DNA from 4 places in the Aestuariimicrobium sp. Y1814 genome. Region 3 is predicted to be linked to each of the others. Evidence: predicted binding sites of a transcription regulator. Region 3 holds the regulator's gene; each other region holds the start of a gene.

Region 1 (5,094 bases), 260 kb from region 3:
GAGCACTTCCATGGGCGGGCCGAGCACGTGGTCAACTTCTTCATGTTCATCGCCGAAGAGGTGCGTGAGCTGCTGGCCCAGCTGGGGTTCCGCTCCATCGAGGAGGCCGTGGGCCAGGTCGAGGCGCTCGACGCCAAGCCTGCCGTCGAGCACTGGAAGGCCAAGGGTCTGGACCTGGCACCGATCCTGCACCTGGTCGACGTGCCCGAGGGCACCCCGCGCCACCACACCGTCAGCCAGGACCACGGGCTGGACGAGAAGATCGACGTGGCCCTGATCGAGGCCGCTCGTCCGGCGTTGGACCGCGGTGAGCGGGTCGAGGCCAGCTTCGAGGTTCGCAACGTCGACCGCACCGCCGGGACTCTCCTGGGCCACGAGGTCACCAAGGCCACCGGCGGCGAGGGCTTCGACGATGACACCATCAGCCTGACCCTGACCGGCACCGGTGGCCAGAGCTTCGGTGCGTTCCTGCCCCGCGGTGTGACCATGAAGCTGGTGGGTGATTCCAACGACTATGTCGCCAAGGGCCTGTGCGGCGGCATCATCATCGTCACCCCGCCGGCCGATGCCCCGTTCACCGCGTCGGAGCAGATCGTGGCCGGCAACGTGATCGGCTACGGCGCCACCTCCGGTGAGATCTACCTGCGGGGCGTGGTCGGTGAGCGCTTCTGCGTGCGCAACTCCGGTGCCACCGCGGTGGTCGAGGGCGTCGGGGACCATGGTTGTGAGTACATGACCGGGGGCGAGGCCCTCGTGCTCGGCCCGACCGGGCGCAACTTCGCCGCCGGCATGTCCGGGGGCGTGGCCTGGGTGCTCGACCTGGCCCAGGAGCGGCTCAACACCGAGATGGTCGACCCGCTCGAGCTGACCGAGGTCGACCTGGACCGGGTCACCGACCTGCTCACCCGCCACCGCGACCACACCGGCTCCGATGTCGCCCAGCGCCTGCTGGATGCCGGTCGCGACGAACTGTCGCGCCGTTTCACCAAGATCCTTCCCCGCGACTACGCCAAGGTGAAGGCCGCCGAGGCCGAGGCCAAGAGCCTCGGCCTGACCGAAGCCCAGACCACCGACCTGATGATGGAGGCCGCTCATGGCTGATCCCCGTGGATTCATGACCACCCCCCGCGAGGTGGCCACCCGCCGGCCCGTCGAGGAGCGCGTCAACGACTGGCGGGAGGTCTACCCCGAAGGTCCGGGGCGGGCCCTGCTGCCGATCATCAGCAAGCAGGCCGGGCGCTGCATGGACTGTGGCATCCCGTTCTGCCACACCGGCTGCCCGCTGGGGAACCTGATTCCCGAGTGGAACGACCTGGTCTGGCGTGATGAGTGGGTGCCGGCCGCCGACCGGCTGCACGCCACCAACAACTTTCCCGAGTTCACCGGACGCCTGTGCCCGGCGCCCTGCGAGACCGCTTGTGTGGTCGGCCTGGTCGGTGACCCGGTCACCATCAAGAACGTCGAGGTGGCCATCATTGACAAGGCCTGGGACGACCGCCGCGTCACCCCGCAGATGCCCGAATGGCACTCGCTGAAGACGGTGGCCGTGATCGGGTCCGGCCCCGCCGGACTGGCCGCGGCCCAGCAGCTGACCCGCACGGGCCACACCGTGGTCGTCTATGAACGTGCTGACGCCATCGGCGGCCTGCTGCGCTACGGCATCCCTGAGTTCAAGATGGAGAAGTCGGTCGTCGACCGTCGACTGAAGCAGATGACCCTGGAGGGCACGGTATTTCGTCCCAGCACCAACATTGGTGTCGACGTCACCGGTGAACAGCTGCTGGAGCGCTTCGACGCCGTCGTGCTGGCGATCGGGTCGACCAAGGCCCGCGACCTGCCGGTGCCCGGGCGTGAACTGGCAGGCATTCACCAGGCGATGGAGTTCCTGCCGCAGGCGAACCGTGCTGCGCTGGGCCAGGAGGTCGAGAACCAGATCACGGCCGAGGGCAAGCACGTGGTGATCATCGGCGGTGGCGACACCGGTGCCGACTGCCTGGGCACCTCGACCCGTCAGGGTGCGGCCTCGGTCACCCAGCTCGAGATCATGCCCACCCCGCCCGATGAGCGCCCCGCGCACCAGCCGTGGCCGACCTACCCGATGATCATGCGGGTCAGCTCGGCCCACGAGGAGGGCGGCGAGCGGACCTACTCGGTCTCGACGAGTGAGTTCGTGGGTGACGAGCAGGGCCGGGTGAAGTCGCTGAAGCTGCACGAGGTCACCTTCGACCAGGGCAAGTTCGTGCCGGTGCCCGGGTCGGAGCGCGAGATCCCCGCTGACCTGGTGCTGCTGGCCATGGGCTTCACCGGCCCTGAGACGGACTCGGTGGTCGACCAGCTGGGCGTGGAGCTCGACGAGCGCGGCAACATTGCCCGCGACGAGTCGTACGCCACCAACGTGCCCGGCGTCTTCGTCTGCGGTGACGCCGGCCGCGGCCAGTCGTTGATCGTCTGGGCGATTGCCGAGGGACGATCGGCTGCCCGCGGGGTCGACGAGTTCCTGATGGGCACCTCGGTGCTGCCGCGGCCCATCGGCCCCCAGGAGCGCCAGCTGCTGGCGTGAGTTCTCAGGCGGCGGGGGAGTCCTCTCCGTCATCGGGGCGGGGCAGGATGCGTCCGGTGGGGTCTTCGACCAGCCAGGTGTGGCTGCGCGTGACCAGGTAGCCGAAGCGGAGTGGCGAGCGCCACAGGAAGGTGCCCGGTAGCGGCTGGCTGAGGTGCCAGCCGCCGTGGGTCTTCGCCCGGTGGACCTTCCGTGACAGCGGGGCCAGGTTGTCCGGCCGGGTCAGGGGTTCCTGTCCGGCCGGGGTCGGCCGCCACGGGATGGTGTGGTCCAGGTCGAGCCCCCGGGAGGGTCGCTGGGAGAACGGGAACGCCTCGTGGGTGTTGCGCAGCGTGACCCATTCCCGCATCCGGGCCGGCACCTCGTAGGAGTCGGAGGTGGCGAGCTGGTCGGGGTGCAGCACTGGGCGCACGGTGACTCTCGTGTTGCCGTTGAGTTCCTTGACCCAGTCGGCCAGCAGCCCACCGGCCTTCTCGACCCGCATCAGCCCTTCGCCGGCGCGCAGGGTGGCTTCGGACAGGTGCACGAAGAGCTGGGCGCGGGGCAGCAACTGCTCGGGGTCGACCGTGACCGTTCCACAGGTGTGGCCTCGCTGCCCTCGGGCCGGGCAGTCGGGGTCGAACCCGTCGCCTCCCCAGGTCATCAGGCGTTCGGTGCCGGCCAGCACGGGGCTCTCCTCGGGGATGAACCGGTACTCGTCGGCGTATTCCGCATACAGCCGGAACTCCTCGGCCTCGGCACGGCACTTGGCGAGGAAGGCATCATTCAGGGCGACCAGCTTCTGCCGGGCGCCGGTGGCGCTGAACTCCGCGCGGGCGAACCTTTCCTGCGACGGGCGCTGGTCAAGCGCCGGCCTCGGCTTGCGCTTCGGTCTCGGCGGTGGTGGCAGGCCTGGCACGGCCTGTGGTGCGGCGTCGGATCCCATCCGGAGCACCTCGCCACGTCGTCTAGTATCGAACAGTTGTACTATTAGCTCAACTACGGGGACGCCACACAAGCCCACCGCCAGATCTGTGGACAACTATTTTCGGCGCATACCAACTGTTCCGGTGTCGGACTTGTCGGTGGACGGGGTTAGGCTGGGTCACCGTCGTCACGGATGGGGAGGGAAACCTGCATGGACCAGTTCGTCCACCTGCACTGCCACACGGACTTCTCGATGCTCGACGGAGCGGCCCGGGTGGCCGACCTCACCCAGAAGGCGGCCGGGCTGGGGATGCCGGCCATCGCGATGACCGACCACGGCAACCTCTATGGCGCCTACGAGTTCTACAAGGCCGCGAAGAAGGCCGAGATCAAGCCCATCATCGGGCTGGAGGCCTACCTCACCCCCAAGACCCACCGCAGCGAACGCAAGCGCGTCCAGTTCGGTGACGGCACCGGCGACGACGTGGCGTCCAAGGGCGCCTACACCCACATGACCATGTGGAGCGAGAACACCGAGGGCATGCACAACCTGTTCCGGCTGAGCACCCGCTCGAGCCTCGAGGGGTTCTTCTACAAGCCGCGCGCCGACCGGGAACTGCTCAACCAGTACTCCCAGGGCCTGCTGGCCACCACCGGCTGCCCCTCGGGTGAGGTGCAGACCTACCTGCGCCTGGGCCAGTTCGACAACGCCGTCGAATCGGCCGCCGAATTCGAGGACATCTTCGGCAAGGGCAACTTCTTCGTCGAGCTGATGGACCACGGCCTCGACATCGAGACCAATGTGCGTGACGACCTTCTGCGGCTGGCCAAGAAGCTGAACCTGCCGCTGGTCGCCACCAACGACCTGCACTACGTCGGCAAGGACGACGCCCACGCCCACGACACGCTGCTGTGCGTCTCGGCCGGCGCCCGCTTCGACACCCCCGGACGATTCAAGTTCAACGGCTCGGGCTACTACCTGAAGTCGGCCGAGCAGATGCGCCAGCTGTTCAGCAACCTGCCCGAGGCCTGCGACAACACCCTGGCGATCGCCGAACGCTGCCAGACCGAGTTCACCGAGGGCATGGGCACCTACATGCCCAAGTTCCCGGTGCCCGAGGGTGAGACGGAGGACTCCTGGTTCGTCAAGGAGGTCCGGGCCGGGCTGGCCCGCCGCTACCCGGACGGTGTGCCCGCCGAGGTCACCGAGCGGGCGCGCTTCGAGTACGAGATCATCCTGAAGATGGGCTTCGCCGGCTACTTCCTGGTGGTGGCCGACTTCATCAACTGGTCCAAGGAGAACGGCATCCGTGTCGGTCCCGGACGAGGCTCCGGTGCAGGGTCCATGTGCGCCTACGCCCTGCGCATCACCGACCTCGACCCGATCGAGCACGGCCTGCTGTTCGAACGCTTCCTCAACCCCGAGCGGGTCTCGATGCCCGACTTCGACATCGACTTCGACGACCGTCGCCGCGGCGAGGTGATCGCCTACGTCACCAACAAGTACGGCTCCGACCGGGTCAGCCAGATCATCACCTACGGCACCATCAAGGCCAAGCAGGCCGTCAAGGACTCCGCCCGGGTGCTCGACATGCCCTACTCGATCGGCGACCAGATCACCAAGGCCA
Region 2 (5,094 bases), on a different contig from region 3:
GCCAGGTCGTGGAGCGGGGCCCGATCCTCGAACGGCGGGGCTGTGATGATCCCGGTAGCGCGCTACGACTTCGACGGGGACGGCTCCCTGGACATGTTCGACAGGAGCGCGGTGGATCCGAACGTGTGGTGATCGGCGGGTAGATCCTCACGGTGCTGGGCGTCCGGGGCACTGCAGCCCTGGGCGCCCAGCAGGGTGAGGGTGCATCGACCCGGCTTGGATGGCCGCTCGGCGTCCGTTCCGGTCCAGTCGATGCACACTGCTGGGTGGCTGTGCGCACGGCGCGGGTCTCGGCGGGTGGTTCAGTGGGGTCTAGTGCGCGATGACGGCGTGTAGGATGAGAACTGATCTCATTAGAAGCGTTCCGGGCACATCCCGGGGCGAGAACACAGGAGAACTGCATGAACAAGCGTGGACTCATCGACAGCGTGGCTGCCTCGTCCGACCTCGACGCCAGGGCGGCAGAAGGAGCGGTCGACGCCGTGCTGGCCGTGATCAGCGATGCCCTGGCGGGCGGCGACCGGGTCACCATCGCGGGATTCGGCACCTTCGAGGTGCGCGACCGGTCCGCACGCGCCGGGCGCAACCCGCAGACCGGCGAGGCCATCGAGATCCCGGCCAGCAAGGCCGTGGCGTTCAAGCCGGCCGCCGCCCTCAAGGAAGCGGTCGCGACCCCGCGCGGCTGAGCTCAAGCGGTCGGTCCTCGCTGGGCCTGAGGGGGAGGAAGCCTTCCCCGGGTGAAACCTTCCTCTCCCGACGTCGTGCATCCCGGGACAGGGTGGAGGGTGACGACGTGAGGAGGCCAAGTGACTGACACCATGCGCGTCCTGATGTCCGGGCGCGGTCCCGAGTTCGTGCTCGCCGAGCGGCCCGTGTCCGTCCCGGGGGTTGGGCAGGTGGTGATCCCCGAGCGCAGGCGGTCCGTGGCCTGCTCAACGTCCTCGATGGGGTAGGTGCTGTCGATGATCGGGCGGACCTCGCCGCGACCCACGGCCGGCAGCACCTCGGCCTCGAGCCCAGCCAGGCTCGGCACGGACTGCTGGTGGCGCGAGAACTCGAACGACACTCCGTGCACCGTCAGATGGCGGGACGACAGGGCATCGAGATCGATGTTCGAGGCAGGACCGGCGAGTCGTCCGATGTTGACCACGCGGCCGTCGATCGCCGGGGCGGCAGGCACTCGGCGAAGGTCTGCCCGGCGATGTGGTCGAGCACCACGTCGACGCCCTTCTGGTCGGTGGCCTCTTGTCCATGGTTTCGAACGTGTGTACTATATATACATGGATCGGTGGGGTGCTTGGACGAAGCGGGCGGGACGGCTCGCGGGTGAGCTTGCCCAGGCGCAGGCCGGTCTGGTGGAACTGACTCGGGAGTTGTTGGCGGGGTCGGGGTGGGCTGGTGACGGGGTGAAGTCCCCGGAGCACTGGTTGCAGGTCTATGCGGGGGTGTCGGCTGGGCAGGCGCGGGCGTTGGTGCGGGTCGCTGAGCGTGGTGCGGGTTTGGAGCCGGTGACCGGTTTGATGGCGCAGGGTCGGATGACGTTGGACCAGGCGATGCCGATCGCTGAGCATGTGCCGGACCGGTCGGTGGCGGAGGTGGCGCGGTTGGGTGAGGTTTTGACCGTGTCGCAGTTGCGCAGGGTGACTGCCCGCTACCCGTTCGAGCGGGTGCAGCCGGCCCGGGAGGAACCTCGTTCGACCCTGGCGCAGCAGCCGACGGAACTGGTGATGTCGTCGTTCGGGGGCAGGTTCACGTTGCGGTTCTCGACCACGGCGGTGGAGGGGGCGTTGGTGGAGCAGGCGATCCGGGAGGCGAAGGACTCGTTGTTCACTGCGGGGAACCCTCGGGTCAGCCTGGCGGAGGGGTTGGTGGAGGTCGCCGCCCGGTCCCTGCGGGGTGTGTCCTCGGGGTCGCGGCGGGAGTTGTACAAGGTGGTGTTGCACCTGTCCACTGATGGCAGTGGATGGGTGCAGGAGAAGGGTGCCGTGCCGGGGGTGTTGTTGGACCGCTACACCTGCGGTGGGAGTGTGAAGCCGGTGTGGGAAACCCAAAGTGTGCCGGTGGCGGTGGGCAGGTCGTTGCGGATCGTGCCGGACCGCACGCGGGTGTTGGTGGAGGACCGGGACCGTGGGTGTCGTTACCCCGGGTGCGGGGTGGGCGGGTTCCTGGAGAATCATCACCTGGTGCATTGGAAGGATGGTGGGCCGACCGACCCGGACAACCTGGTCTCCTTGTGCCCGTTGCATCATCGGCAGGTGCACCTGGGTGAGTACAGCATCTCTGGTGACCCTGGTCGGGTGGATGGGTTGGTGTTCACCGGTGGTAGTGGCAGGGTCGGCAAGTACATCGGCTACGGCATGCCGAAGCAACCACTGCGGGTGGTCGCGGGCCGGCCGGAACCGATACGGGTCGGGATCCGCGGGGAACGCCTCGACCTCGGCGCGGTCTACTTCAACACCGCCGAACACCCCGAACCCCAACCACCCGAATCACCAGGGGCACCCGGGGCCGGCCCCGAACCACCCGCGCCGCCGGGCAGCGACCGAATACCCGCCTGACCCCGAGGTCGCGAACCCTCCAGCCCCAGACCTCAGTCGCTGGTGGTGATCTTGGCGCGCGCCCACCAGGGCGGGGTGTCGGGGCCGTCCCAGACGTTGATGGCGCCCCACAGCGCGGCGGTGAGCGGGACGGCCAGCACGGCTCCCACGATGCCGCCGAGCACGGTGCCGATGGTCAGGGCGATCAGGATCACGAACGCGTGCAGCTTCATTGATCGTCCCATCAGCACCGGCTGCAGCAGGTTGCCTTCGAGCTGGTTGACCAGGACGACCACGCCCACCACGATGAGGGCGTTGGTCAGGCCGTTGGTCACCAGCGCCACCAGCGCGGCGAGGATGCCGGCCAGGGTGGCGCCGACGATCGGGATGAACGCCAGCAGGAAGACCAGCACCGCCAGCGGGATGGCCAGCGGCACCCGCAGGATGAGCAGACCGATCAGGATGCCGATCGCGTCCACCGCCGCCACTGCCGCAGTCCCGCGCACGTAGGACCCCAGGGTGGTGACGATCCGGTCTCCGATGCGGCGGGCCCGCGAGTAGCTCTGCCCGCGGAAGGGGCGCAGCAGGAACTCCCACATCTTCGCGCCGTCCTTCAGGAAGAAGAACAGGGTCACCACCATCAGCACCAGGCCGGTCAGGAAGTTGGCCACCGCACCCACGCCGGCGATCGCACCGGACCCGAACTGCGCACTGGTCAGGAAGTCAGTCAGCTGGTCCATCCACTGGTCGATCTGTTCCGGGGAGGCCACGTCGAACGGCAGGCCCTGCGCCCACACCACCAACTGGTCGAACCCGTCCTGGGCCTGGGTGGCCAACTCGTCCCACTGGTCGCGCACCGCCCAGACGATCAGCCAGCCCAGCAGCCCGAGAATGACCACGATGCCCAGCAAGGTGAGCAGCGTCGCCGCCAACGACGGCACCCCCCGCGAGCGCATGGCGCGCATCACCGGATTGAACGCACTGGCCAGGATCAACGCGATCATCATTGGGATGGTCACCACCGTCAACGACCGGACGGCGTACACCAGCCCGATCCCGACGATCACCACGACGATGATCTGCACCGCACGGATCGCGATCCGGCCGAACCCATCAGCCCACAGGCTCCACGGCGGACGGGTCGCGGTCAGCTCGACCTCCTTGGCCACCACCGGCACGGGGCCATCAAGGTGCACCGGCGACTCGATCCGCACGGGGGACTCGAGGTGTACACGCAACCGATCGTTTCGGAACAATGCCATGACGATGAGGCTAGACCCCCAGGCCAACGAATCGGCTCAGGGGCCGGCCACGCTGCTCACAGGCCGGCGAGGTTTCGTGCTTTCTGGGCCTCGAACTCGGCCTCGGTGAGCACTGACCCGACCCGCGGCTGTAGCCGACCAACCGTTAGGCTTGTCGCTCGTGACCACTGCCCAGGCCTTCAGCGCCAGCCAGCTCCACCGGGCCCGGCTCGGCGTGGGACTGATCTTCCTCACCAACGGCGCCGCCTACGCTAGCCTCGTCCCGCGGCTGCCCGAGGTGAAGGCCGACCTCGAACTGACCAACGCCATGTTCGGGCTGGCCATCGCGGCCTTCCCAGCCGGGGCGTTTGCGTCCGGGCTCTTCGCCGCGGTCCTGATCCGCCGGTTCGGCTCACCGATGGTGGCCTGGGTGGGCATGGCACTGTCGATGATCGCGATCCTCGCCGCCGCAGCCGCACCGAGCCTGGCCGTGTTCATCACCGCCGTGTTCCTCGCCGGCTGCTCCGACTCGGTCACCGACGTCGCCCAGAACCACCACGCGCTGCGGGTCCAGAAGCACATGGGCCGCAGCATCATCAACAGCTACCACGCCATGTGGTCGGTCGGCGCCCTGCTCGGCGGCGCCCTCGGTGCCGCCGCCATCGCTACCGGCTTGGGCCGGGTGCCCCACCTCGCGATCATCGCCGTGCTGATCCTGGTCACCGCCACCCGGGGCTACCGGATGATGCTGCCCGGCCCCGAACCGGTCGAAGCCGAAGCCGCCGAGGCCGCCCACCCCGAAGACGTCCGGACCTCCTGGCTGCGCCACCCCTGGCTGGTGCTGGCCGCCCTGTCCCTGCTGGCCATCGCCGGCGCCACCATCGAAGAGAACGCCGGCACCTGGGCGACCCTGTACATGTCCACTGAGCTCGGCGTCACCGGCGGCCTCACCGCCGCCGCCTACGTCGCCGCGATGGGCTCCCACTTCCTGGGCCGGGTCAGCGGCGACTGGCTGGTCAACCGCCTCGGCCAGGCCACCATGGCCCGCCTCGGCGGCCTGCTCGTCGTGGTCGGCATGGGCCTGGCGATCGCCTTCCCCAGCCCCTGGCTGACCGTGATCGGCTACGCCTGCGCCGGGTACGGCGTCGCCACCGTCGTCCCCTCGATCTTCGAGGCCGCCGACGCGATGCCCGGGTTCAAGCCCGGCACCGCGCTGATGGTCACCTCCCTGCTGCTGCGGATCGGCTTCCTCGCCTCCCCGCCGCTGCTCGGACTCATCGCCGACGCCAGCTCGATCCGGTGGGCGCTGCTGGTCG
Region 3 (5,094 bases):
GCGACCTTCATCGGCCGAGGCAAGGTCGATGAACTGCGCGAAGTCGTCCAGGCCACCGGCGCCGACACCGTGATCTGTGACGGTGAACTCGAGGCCGCCCAGCTGCGCAACCTGGAGGACCGGGTCAAGGTCAAGGTTGTCGACCGCACCGCGCTGATCCTCGACATCTTCGCCCAGCACGCCAAGAGCGTCGAGGGCAAGACCCAGGTGGAACTGGCCCAGCTGAACTACCTCAAGCAGCGACTGCGTGGCTGGGGTGGCAACCTGAGCCGCCAGGCCGGCGGCCAGGCCGGCGGTGGTGTGGGCATCGGTGGCCGCGGCCCCGGTGAGACCCGCATCGAAACCGACCGACGCCGCATTTCGCGCCGCATCTCGATCCTGCGCAACCGGCTCAAGGAGATGGAGTCCACCCGGGCCACCAAGCGGGCCGACCGGGTCCGCAACCGGGTGCCGTCGGTGGCGATCGTCGGCTACACCAATGCCGGCAAGTCAAGCCTGCTCAACCGCCTGACCAGGGCCGGGGTCCTGGTCGAGGACGCCCTGTTCGCCACCCTCGACCCGACCACCCGGCGCACCGAGACCGGCGACGGACGGGTCTTCACCCTCACCGACACCGTCGGGTTCATCCGGCACCTGCCCCATGACCTGGTCGAAGCCTTCGCCTCGACCCTGGAGGAATCGGCCGAGGCCGACCTGCTGCTGCACGTGGTCGACGGCTCCGACCCCGACCCCGTGGGCCAGATCGCCGCCGTGCGCACCGTGCTCAGCGACATCGGGGCTGCAGACCGGCCCGAACAGCTGGTGATCAACAAGATCGACGCCGCCGATGCCGATCAGCTGACCGTGCTGCGCTCGCTCTACCCCGAGGCGATCTTCGTGTCGGCCCGGACCGGCGCAGGGATCAAGGAACTGCGGGAGGTCACCGAGCAGCGACTGCCCCGACCCGAGGTCGAGGTGCGGGCGCTGGTGCCCTACAGCCGCGGCGACCTCATCGACAAGGTGCACCGGCTGGGCACCCTGCAGTCGAGCGAACACACCGGGGAGGGCACGGTGGTGGTGGCCCATGTCCACCCCGAGCTCGCCAGTGAGTTCGCCGACTACGTCATCTAGTACCTCGGGGTGAACCATCACGTGTGGCGGGCCTGGCAATCATCTGCTTGTCCGCCGGGAGTCGGGCGGCCCCGTCGCGGCGGCCCGACTACAGTGGCTGGGTGCCCACACCCCACCAGTCCGTCCTCGCGGCTGCCGTCGAGAAACTGCACGGCCAGCCGCGCGCCGGCCAGCAGCAGATGGCCGATGCCGTGGCGGCCACCATCGAGTCGGGTACCCACAGTCTCATCCAGGCCGGCACCGGTACCGGCAAGTCGCTGGGCTACCTGACCCCGGCCCTGGCCCACCTGGCCAACGGCGGTGATCGGATCGTGGTCGCCACGGCGACCCTGGCGTTGCAGGCACAGCTCGCCACCAAGGACATCCCCGCGGCACTGGACGCCGTCGAGGCGGTCACCGGCACCCGCCCGGTGGCAGCCATCCTCAAGGGACGCACCAATTACGCCTGCCTGCACAAGGTGCGCGACGGGTCAACCGACGACCAGCAGGCGCTGCTCGCCGGGGCTGATCTGGCTGCGGCCACCCGCCGCGCCGACCCCACCTCAGCGCTGGGCGCCGAGGTCGTCATGCTGCGCGAATGGGTCGAGGAACAGGTCGCCGACAAGCAACTGGGCGACCGGGACGACGCCCCCGCCCACACGCCCGCGGCCTGGCAGCAGGTCTCCATCCCCGTGCGGGAATGCCTGGGGACCCAGCGCTGCCCCTACGGCACCGAATGCCTGGTCGAGGCCTCACGGGAACGGGCCCGGGCCGCCGACCTGCTCGTCACGAACCACGCTCTGCTGGCGATCAACGCGATGCACGGCGGCACCGTCCTGCCCGAACATGACGCCATCATCGTCGACGAGGCCCACGACCTGGTCTCCCGGGTGACCGGCGCCGCCAGCGCCGAACTCAGCCCCCAGGTGGTCGAGCGGGTGGGTCGACGCGCCCTGCCGTGGCTCACCGATGACACCGGGGTCGACCTGCTCGAGGCGGGTGACATCCTGGCCCGGGGCCTCGAGGAGTCAGAACTGGCCCGCATCACCGAGGACGGCCCGGTGGTCGACGCCTTCCGCAGCGTCCGCGACGCCGCCCGCAAGGCTGTCAGCGAGCTGACCGGCAAGGGAGCCGCCGACGGGGCCACGGTGCGCGGTGACGACGCCGAGAAGTCGCAGTCCGCGGCCGCAGTCAAGGAGGTCTTCGACATCGCCGAGCGGATGGCCGCCCTGAACACCCAGGACGTCATCTGGGTCTCCGAACGGGAACGGTTCGGCCGCTGGGCACATGTCGCGCCGCTGTCGGTGGCCGGCCTCATGCGGGAGAAGGTCTTCGGGGAACGTCCGACCGTACTCACCTCGGCCACCATGACCGTCGGCGGGAACTTCGAGAACATCGCCGCCAGCGTCGGGCTCAGCCGCAAGGAACAGGTGGCTGATGCCACCCAGGTCGTCGACGGGGACGAGGGCCGCTGGGCATGGGCCGGGCTTGATGTCGGCTCGCCGTTCGACTACCCCAAGCAGGGCATCCTCTATGTCGGGGCAGACCTGCCCAAGCCGCAACGCGACGGCATGGCCGCCGAACTACTGGCCGAGATCGCCGAACTCGTGTGGGCCGCGGGCGGGCGTACCCTGGGGCTGTTCGCCTCCCAGCGCAATGCGGTCGAGGCCGCCAACCACGTGCGCGAGCAGCTGCCGCAGTTGAAGATCCTGTGCCAGGGCGATGCCCAGTTGTCGGAGTTGACCAGCCAGTTCGTGGCCGACCCGCAGACCAGCCTGTTCGGGACTCTTTCTTTGTGGCAGGGCATCGATGTGCCCGGTGACACCTGCGAGCTGGTGATCATGGACAAGATCCCCTTCCCACGCCCGGATGACCCGCTGATGCAGGCCCGGCAGCAGGCGGTGGCGCAGGCCGGTGGGAACGGGTTCATGTCGGTGGCCGCAGCCCACGCCGGCCTGTTGCTGGCGCAGGGGAGTGGGCGGCTGATCCGGCGGGCCACCGACCGGGGTGTGATCGCGGTGCTGGACCCGCGGCTGGTCACCGCCCGCTACGGGTCCTACCTGCGCTCGTCCATGCCCAACTACTGGATGACCACCGACCGTGAGGTCGCGGTCCAGGCGCTGCGCAGGTTGCAGGAAGCACGCGACTGACGGGAGTCGCGCGGCTGAGGGGTGGGGCTCAGCCCACCTTGCGGATGACCGCCACCACCTTGCCCATCACGGAGGCGTAGGTGCCGTCGATCGGGCTGTAGTCCGGGTTGTGCGGCATCAGCCACACCTTGCCGTCCTTGCGCTTGAAAGTCTTGACGGTGGCTTCGTCGTCGAGCAACGCAGCCACGATGTCGCCGTTGACCGCGGTGTCCTGCTTGCGCACCACAACCCAGTCCCCGTCACAGATGGCCGCATCGACCATCGAGTCACCCTTCACCTCGAGCATGAAGTGCACTCCCTCGCCGACGAGCTGGCGCGGCATGGCGAACACGTCCTCGACATGCTCCTCGGCCAGGATCGGACCACCGGCGGCGATACGGCCGACCACCGGCACCGCCACCCCGGTGGGCTGGGCATCGTTGATCCCGGTCGGGTCGTCGACCTCGTCCTCGGTGACCTGGTGCAGGCGCTCGGGGGCCGCTGACGGGGTCGCCATCGAGGGCGGCAGGTGCACCTCGAGGGCGCGCGGACGATGAGGGTCCCGACGCAGGAAGCCCTTGGCCTCCAACGCCTTCAGCTGGTGGGAGACGCTGCTCGGGCTGGCCAGGCCGACCGCCTCACCCATCTCGCGGATGCTCGGCGGGTAGCCCTGGGCGGCGACGGCATCGCGGATGACCTCGAGGATCACCCGCTGGCGGGCAGTCAGGCCCTCCTGGTCGGCGGGGCCGTCGGGCAGGGCGTGCACGGTGCCGAGTTCGGCGGCGACGGCGGCGTTGCTGGGACGACCCGGCCCCCGGGTCGACTTCTGGGCGCGACGGGGAGTCGCAGCACGTCGGGGGGTGTCGCGGGTCGAATCATCAGCCATGCTCCTACGCTAGCCTGCCCGGCCCCACAATTCAAACACCTGTTCGACACAATCGAGTGTGTCGCAAGTTTTGTCAGTGGGGCCTGGTCGACTGGGGTCAGCTGCTGGTCGAGCGACCCGATGTCGAACAAATGTTTGATTGCTGGGCTGGTTGCCAGTAGAGTCCTGATCGAACAGGTGTTCGAACCGCGTTGCAGGATGTGCAGGGCGGCCTTCCCAGGAGGATCACATGAGCGCAGCAACCCTCACCCGCGAGACCGGTGCCGCAGTCCGCCCGGCCCGGGTCCGACTCACCCAGCCCATGGCTCAGCCGTCGACCCAGGCGTCACCCCGTCGGCGTCCGGCCCGCCTGGCCACCGCATCGTCGGTGCGGGCGTGCTCTGTGCCCCGCGCCGCGAGCGGCCCCAGCGATGCCAGTCTGCTGGCGATCATGGTGGCCGTGGCGCTGGTCTTCCTGTTCGGCCTGGTCGTGCTCGTGCAGGGCCTCTGGGCGGTCAGCCAGCCGACCGAGGCGCCGGCAGCACAGCCCGTGGTGGTGGGCCAGCCCTGAGCGGCCACCGCTGAGTACCCGACGCACAACAAGGGGCGAACAACAACAGCGGCGCCCCAGCCTCAAGGGCGGGGCCGCCGCTGGTGTTCGCGGAGTGTTCCGCAGTCGGATCAGTTCACTGCTGGACGTTGATCGGCCCGGACTGCGACACGTCGAGGACGTAGGTCTTCATGATCTTGTCGGCGAGCGTCTGGCGCTTGCTGTCCCAGATCGGGAAGAGCCAACCGATCATGCAGATGATCGAGTCGACGTAGTGGGCGATGTAGCGGATGAAGCTCTTGCCCAGACCGATGGGCTGGCCGTCCTCACCGACCAGCTGGGTCTTGGCGATCTTGCGGCCCCAGGTCTGACCGGTCTTGGCGCTGACGTAGGACAGCGCGAGGTACAGCAGCAGGCTGCCGATGATGCTGGGGATGTTGTTGGTCTGGGTGACGGTGACG
Region 4 (5,094 bases), on a different contig from region 3:
GGGGCTGGAGGGCCTGGGGCTGGGGGCGGCTGCGCATGCCCTGGAGCACACGGCGATCGGCCTGCTGGGCCTGTTCGCCCCGTGTGACCGGTGGGACCTCGGCGGGCTGTCGACGCCGCTGCATCCCGACACCGGGGAGGCGACGATCTTCGTGCATGACGGCACCCCAGGTGGGGCGGGTTTCGCCGAGCGGGCCTTCGAGGCGGCCGAGCCGTGGTTGCGGGCGGTGGCGGAGCGGTTGGCGACCTGTGAATGTGAATCGGGCTGCCCGGCGTGCGTGGTCTCACCGAAGTGCGGCAACGGGAACCAGCTGCTCGACAAGGAGGCGGCACTGCGGTTGGCGCGGGCGATGCTGGGCTGAGGGTCCTGCGTGGGCGCGGTGCGGCGCGAAAGCGCTGCGATCTGAGAAGTGGGCGAAGGTGATGTGCGTGGCCCCTCATCCCCTCAGAGAAGGGCCACGCACACTCCCCCGCGGCGCGCCTAGCGCTATTCATCCCCGCCAAGGTGATGAATCAACCACGAGGATCGTGGGAGGTCGATGTCGACCTGGTAGGAACCAGCCTAGGCCGGTCCCCTGGGGTGCTGCCAAGCCGGGAAACGAGGTTTCGATAAACCTTCAGGAAGTCTTTCGCCTCATCCCGCCTCAACTGCACTGCCAGTCTGCCTCACGGATCAAATCCTGGGAAGGGGGGTACGGGAGTTGAACATTCAAGTTGGCCGATTCGCTGACTGTTCGAGGGTTTCTTGAGCCCAGGGTCTTGTCCATGGTTTCGAACATGTGTACTATATATACATGGATCGGTGGGGTGCTTGGACGAAGCGGGCGGGACGGCTCGCGGGTGAGCTTGCCCAGGCGCAGGCCGGTCTGGTGGAACTGACTCGGGAGTTGTTGGCGGGGTCGGGGTGGGCTGGTGACGGGGTGAAGTCCCCGGAGCACTGGTTGCAGGTCTATGCGGGGGTGTCGGCTGGGCAGGCGCGGGCGTTGGTGCGGGTCGCTGAGCGTGGTGCGGGTTTGGAGCCGGTGTGGGAAACCCAGAGTGTGCCGGTGGCGGTGGGCAGGTCGTTGCGGATCGTGCCGGACCGCACGCGGGTGTTGGTGGAGGACCGGGACCGTGGGTGTCGTTACCCCGGGTGCGGGGTGGGTGGGTTCCTGGAGAATCATCACCTGGTGCATTGGAAGGATGGTGGGCCGACCGACCCGGACAACCTGGTCTCCTTGTGCCCGTTGCATCATCGGCAGGTGCACCTGGGTGAGTACAGCATCTCTGGTGACCCTGGTCGGGTGGATGGGTTGGTGTTCACCGGGGGTAGTGGCAGGGTCGGCAAGTACATCGGCTACGGCATGCCGAAACAACCACTCCGAGTGCTGGCAGGCCGGCCGGAACCGATACGGGTCGGGATCCGCGGGGAACGCCTCGACCTCGGCGCGGTCTACTTCAACAGTGCCGAACACCCCGTTGACCCCGAACCCCCACCACCCGGCGCGCAGCCCGGGGCAGGCCCCGAACCACCCGCGCCACCGGGCACCGACCGGGCACCCGCCGCCTGACCCGAGCACGCCACGACGTCAGCGGCTGCCCCAGTTCCACGTCGGGGTGGTCAGCAGGCCCTGCCCCTCGATGAGGGTCTCACCGGTGTTCTTGACCAGGTGGTGGTGGACGACGCGCTCTTCGCCGCCGGCCTCGACCAGCGGGCGGATCAGGTCCTGGGCATGGCTCACGATGATGACCTGGGTGCGCTCGGCCACCCGGGAGATCAGCTCAGCCAGGATCGGCAGCGCGTGCGGGTGCAGGCTGGTCTCGGGCTCATTGAGGACCAGCAGGCTGGGTGGTTGCGGGCTGAGCAGCGCCACAGCCAGCAGCAGGAACCGCAGGGTGCCGTCGCTCAGCTCGGCCGCAGTCAGGGGGCGCAGCATCCCCGGCTGCTGGACAACCAGCCCGAACCTGCCCTCGGAGGTGGCGGCCACGGAGACCGTCGTCCCCGGGAAGGCCTGGTCGATGGCCTCGACCAGCGGCCCGCCCCAGGCCGACTCGGCGACCGTGGCGTAGGCGGCGGCGAGGTCATGGCCATCAGGGGCCAGCACGGGGGTCCAGGTGCCGACGCAACTCTCGCGGGCCGGCGCCTGGGTGTCGGTGCGGAAGCTGTCGTAGAAGCGCCACGACGAAACGGTGCGCCGCATCAGGCGCAGTTCCGGGTACTCCTGAGGGTCGGCGAGTTCGGCGAGCATGCTGGTGCGCGTCGACAGGTCGTCCAGTACCGGTCGGCTGCCGCGCTCGCCGATGAGCGTGACGGTGGCGCCCTTGCGGCGGACCAGGGCACCGGCCGGCCGGAACAGCGGTGGGACGAAGAGCTCTTCGCGCTTGATGACCGGGTCGTGCACGAACAGGCTGTGCCCCACGGGCGGCAGGCCGATGTCGATCAGGTAGCCGAGGTCGTCGGTGGTGAACCCGAGCATCAGGCTGACCGGCTTCTTGCGGCGGGCCGCACCCTCGACGGGCACCTCGCCGCGACGCATGCCACCGGAGATGATCTCGGGGCCGGCCCACAGCACCCTCTCGAGGCCGCCGTCGTGGGCCAGCGGGGCGACCACGCCGCCCTCGGCCGTGGCGGCCAGCAGTCGCAGCGCCCGGTAGAGGCTCGACTTGCCCGCTCCGTTCGGCCCGGTGACCAGCGTCATCGGTGCCAGCGGGAGCACCAGTTCGCGCAGCGAGCGGTAGCCGTGGATGGCCAGCGTGGTGATCATGCCCACAGACTAGGCATCCGCGTCGACATGACGGCTCTCAACGGATGTGGCTGGCCTGGGTGCGCACCGCGGCCTCGAGCGCCGCACTCCGACTGCGTTCCTCCTCGAACCCGGCGCGCTGGTCAGCGTCCAGGGTGCTGAGGTCCAGGGCCTCGAGCACCGCCCGCAGCTCAGGCCGCCCGGACCAACCCACGATGGCCGCCGCAGACAACTCGTCCCGGACGGCCCGGCCACGCGGCTGCTGGAAGGCCACCAACGCCAACCCGGCCCGGCGCGGCGGGATGGCCGAGCGGGTGACGTGCCAGACCCCAGCGTCAACCACCCCCGCATGCACATAGGCAGGAACTTCCGGGAAGTTGATGTCCACGAACTCGACGGGGGCCTCGCCGAACTCGCCGGCCGTCAGCGCCTCGTGGTCGAAGGAGTCGCGGTCAATCGCGACCCGTGCTGGCGCGAGTCCCTCGTCCACATCGACCTGGCGCCGCAGGATCACCAGCTGGTCGGGGGCGTAGTAGGTGCCGGGCCCGAGCACCCGCTCCACCTCCCGCCAGCCCGCCCCGGCCAGGCTGCGGACGCCGGCCAGGGTACCCGCCGAAGTCACCGTCAGGTCATCCTCCCCAGCCATGACCGAGTGGATGCGGGGCGCACCACCTCGGGAGTGCCTCACGGAGTGGGGGATGCCCAGGTCGGTCAGCGTCCTGGCGAGGGTGGACTCGAGCACGTCCATCTCGACTGCACCGGCGGGTGACAACAGCACCCTCAGCGGGTCAAGACCGGCCGAATGCCAGCAACGGCCAACGTCGACCTGCTCGATGCGTCGTCCCAGGTGGCCGCGCGACACGGTGTGCAGCGCACCGCGGTCGGCCAGCACGTCGAGGGCGCGCTGCACGGTACCCGCGCTGATGCCCAGGTCGTCACGCAGCGCGGTGTTCTTCACCAGGGTCCCGCCGACCCCCTTGGCAAGCGCATCCACGGCCAGGGCGCGCATGGCCGACCCCAGTCCCTGCTGACTCGAACTCGTCGAGGCCGGCTCGTTCCGGTGCTTCTGCATGCCCCACCCTTTCGTGACCGAGGCTAGCGGCCCTTCCGCACCACCCTCTTGACACCCCGCCGGACGCCCTGCAATAGTTCCACACATCGAGTACTCCATTTCTGGATTATTAGGAGAATGATGCGGTTGAACGAAAAGCTGCTGGGCTCCCTGCGTGACATCGTCGGGCCCACCGCTGTCGACACCTCCGCCGCGGGCCTGGCCGCCAGCAGCCAGGACACCTGGCCGCTGATGACCAAGCGCGCCATGGTTGGCGAGCACCCCCACCAGGCCGACGTCGTCGTGCGCCTGTCGAGCTTTGACCAGGCCCCGGCGGTGTTCGCCGTGGCCACCGAGCACCGGGTGCCGGTCACCGTGCGGGCACTCGCCTCCTCGGTGACCGGGCAGCCACTGCCTGTGCGGGGCGGCATCGTCCTGGACGTCTCGGGGGTACCGGCCGGCTACACGGTGAACGAGCACAACATGACCGTCACCGCGTCGGCCTCCCAGAACGGCGGCGAGCTGGAGGACGCGCTGGCTGCCCTCGGGTTGACCCTGGGCCACTCGCCCCAGTCGCTGTACCGCTCCAGCGTCGGCGGCTGGGTGGCGACCCTGGCCACCGGGCAGTTCTCGTCCATGTACGGGGGCATCGAAGACCTGGTCACCGGCTACAAGGTCGTCCTGGCCACCGGTGAACAGGTCGAGGTGAAGGCCTCCCCCCGCGCGGCGATGGGGCCGGACCTGCGCAAGGTGTTCATCGGTTCCGAGGGCACCCTGGGCCTGGTCACCGAGGTGACCTTGAAGCTCTTCCCCGCCGACCTGCCGACCGAGGTCCAGACCTGGGCGCTGCCCACGGTCGAGGCCGGCCTGACCGTGATGCGCGACCAGGCGCTGCTGGGCCTTCGACCCTTCCTGCTGCGCTTCTACGACACCGACGAGGCCCGTCACGCCATGCAGGACCCGGGCTTCGAGTCCCCGGTGCTGTTCATCGGTGCCCGCGGCCCGCAAGAGGTCGTGGACGCCGAACTCGCTGTGCTGGGCCGGTTGGCCACCGAGCACGGCGGCCAGCAACTGGGCCCTGATGGTGTCCACGGCTGGATGGGGCGCCGGTTCGACTTCTCGACAGTCGAGAACCTGGTGGCCGAGACCGGCGGGTTCGCCGAGACCATCGAGGTCGCCCACAACTGGGACGGGATCAATGACCTGTACCTGGCCATGCGGCAGGCACTGGCACCACTCGCCGACGAGGTGCTGTCGCACTTCTCGCACGTCTACACCCAGGGCACGTCGATGTACGTGATCCTGCTGGGCCGCGCGGCGA

What was found. The regulator LexA, encoded in region 3, represses DNA repair genes until DNA is damaged. The targets are predictions, from matches to a motif close to TCGAACANNTGTTCGA.
Region 1: ACQE3C_RS00515 (HNH endonuclease signature motif containing protein) is a predicted target of LexA. The motif match lies at 3,514-3,529, and genes of this name have one in related genera.
Region 2: ACQE3C_RS05200 (HNH endonuclease signature motif containing protein) is a predicted target of LexA. The motif match lies at 1,258-1,273, and genes of this name have one in related genera.
Region 4: ACQE3C_RS06915 (HNH endonuclease signature motif containing protein) is a predicted target of LexA. The motif match lies at 771-786, and genes of this name have one in related genera.

The regions. Positions count from the first base shown of each region.
Region 1 is NZ_JBNJRW010000001.1:101,694-106,787, forward strand. It holds gene gltB (glutamate synthase large subunit) at 1-1,101, shown strand, start outside; gene ACQE3C_RS00510 (glutamate synthase subunit beta) at 1,094-2,560, shown strand; gene ACQE3C_RS00515 (HNH endonuclease signature motif containing protein) at 2,565-3,485, opposite strand; gene dnaE (DNA polymerase III subunit alpha) at 3,678-5,094, shown strand, end outside.
Region 2 is NZ_JBNJRW010000003.1:221,070-226,163, forward strand. It holds gene ACQE3C_RS05185 (hypothetical protein) at 1-132, shown strand, start outside; gene ACQE3C_RS05190 (HU family DNA-binding protein) at 402-686, shown strand; gene ACQE3C_RS05195 (zinc-binding dehydrogenase) at 689-1,180, opposite strand; gene ACQE3C_RS05200 (HNH endonuclease signature motif containing protein) at 1,281-2,558, shown strand; gene ACQE3C_RS05205 (AI-2E family transporter) at 2,591-3,799, opposite strand; gene ACQE3C_RS05210 (MFS transporter) at 3,960-5,094, shown strand, end outside.
Region 3 is NZ_JBNJRW010000001.1:362,289-367,382, reverse strand. It holds gene hflX (GTPase HflX) at 1-1,110, shown strand, start outside; gene ACQE3C_RS01800 (ATP-dependent DNA helicase) at 1,290-3,239, shown strand; gene lexA (transcriptional repressor LexA) at 3,268-4,104, opposite strand; gene ACQE3C_RS01790 (hypothetical protein) at 4,334-4,654, shown strand; gene ACQE3C_RS01785 (RDD family protein) at 4,770-5,094, opposite strand, start outside.
Region 4 is NZ_JBNJRW010000004.1:236,235-241,328, forward strand. It holds gene ACQE3C_RS06910 (DEAD/DEAH box helicase) at 1-361, shown strand, start outside; gene ACQE3C_RS06915 (HNH endonuclease signature motif containing protein) at 794-1,549, shown strand; gene ACQE3C_RS06920 (AAA family ATPase) at 1,568-2,743, opposite strand; gene ACQE3C_RS06925 (YhfZ family protein) at 2,781-3,794, opposite strand; gene ACQE3C_RS06930 (FAD-binding oxidoreductase) at 3,921-5,094, shown strand, end outside.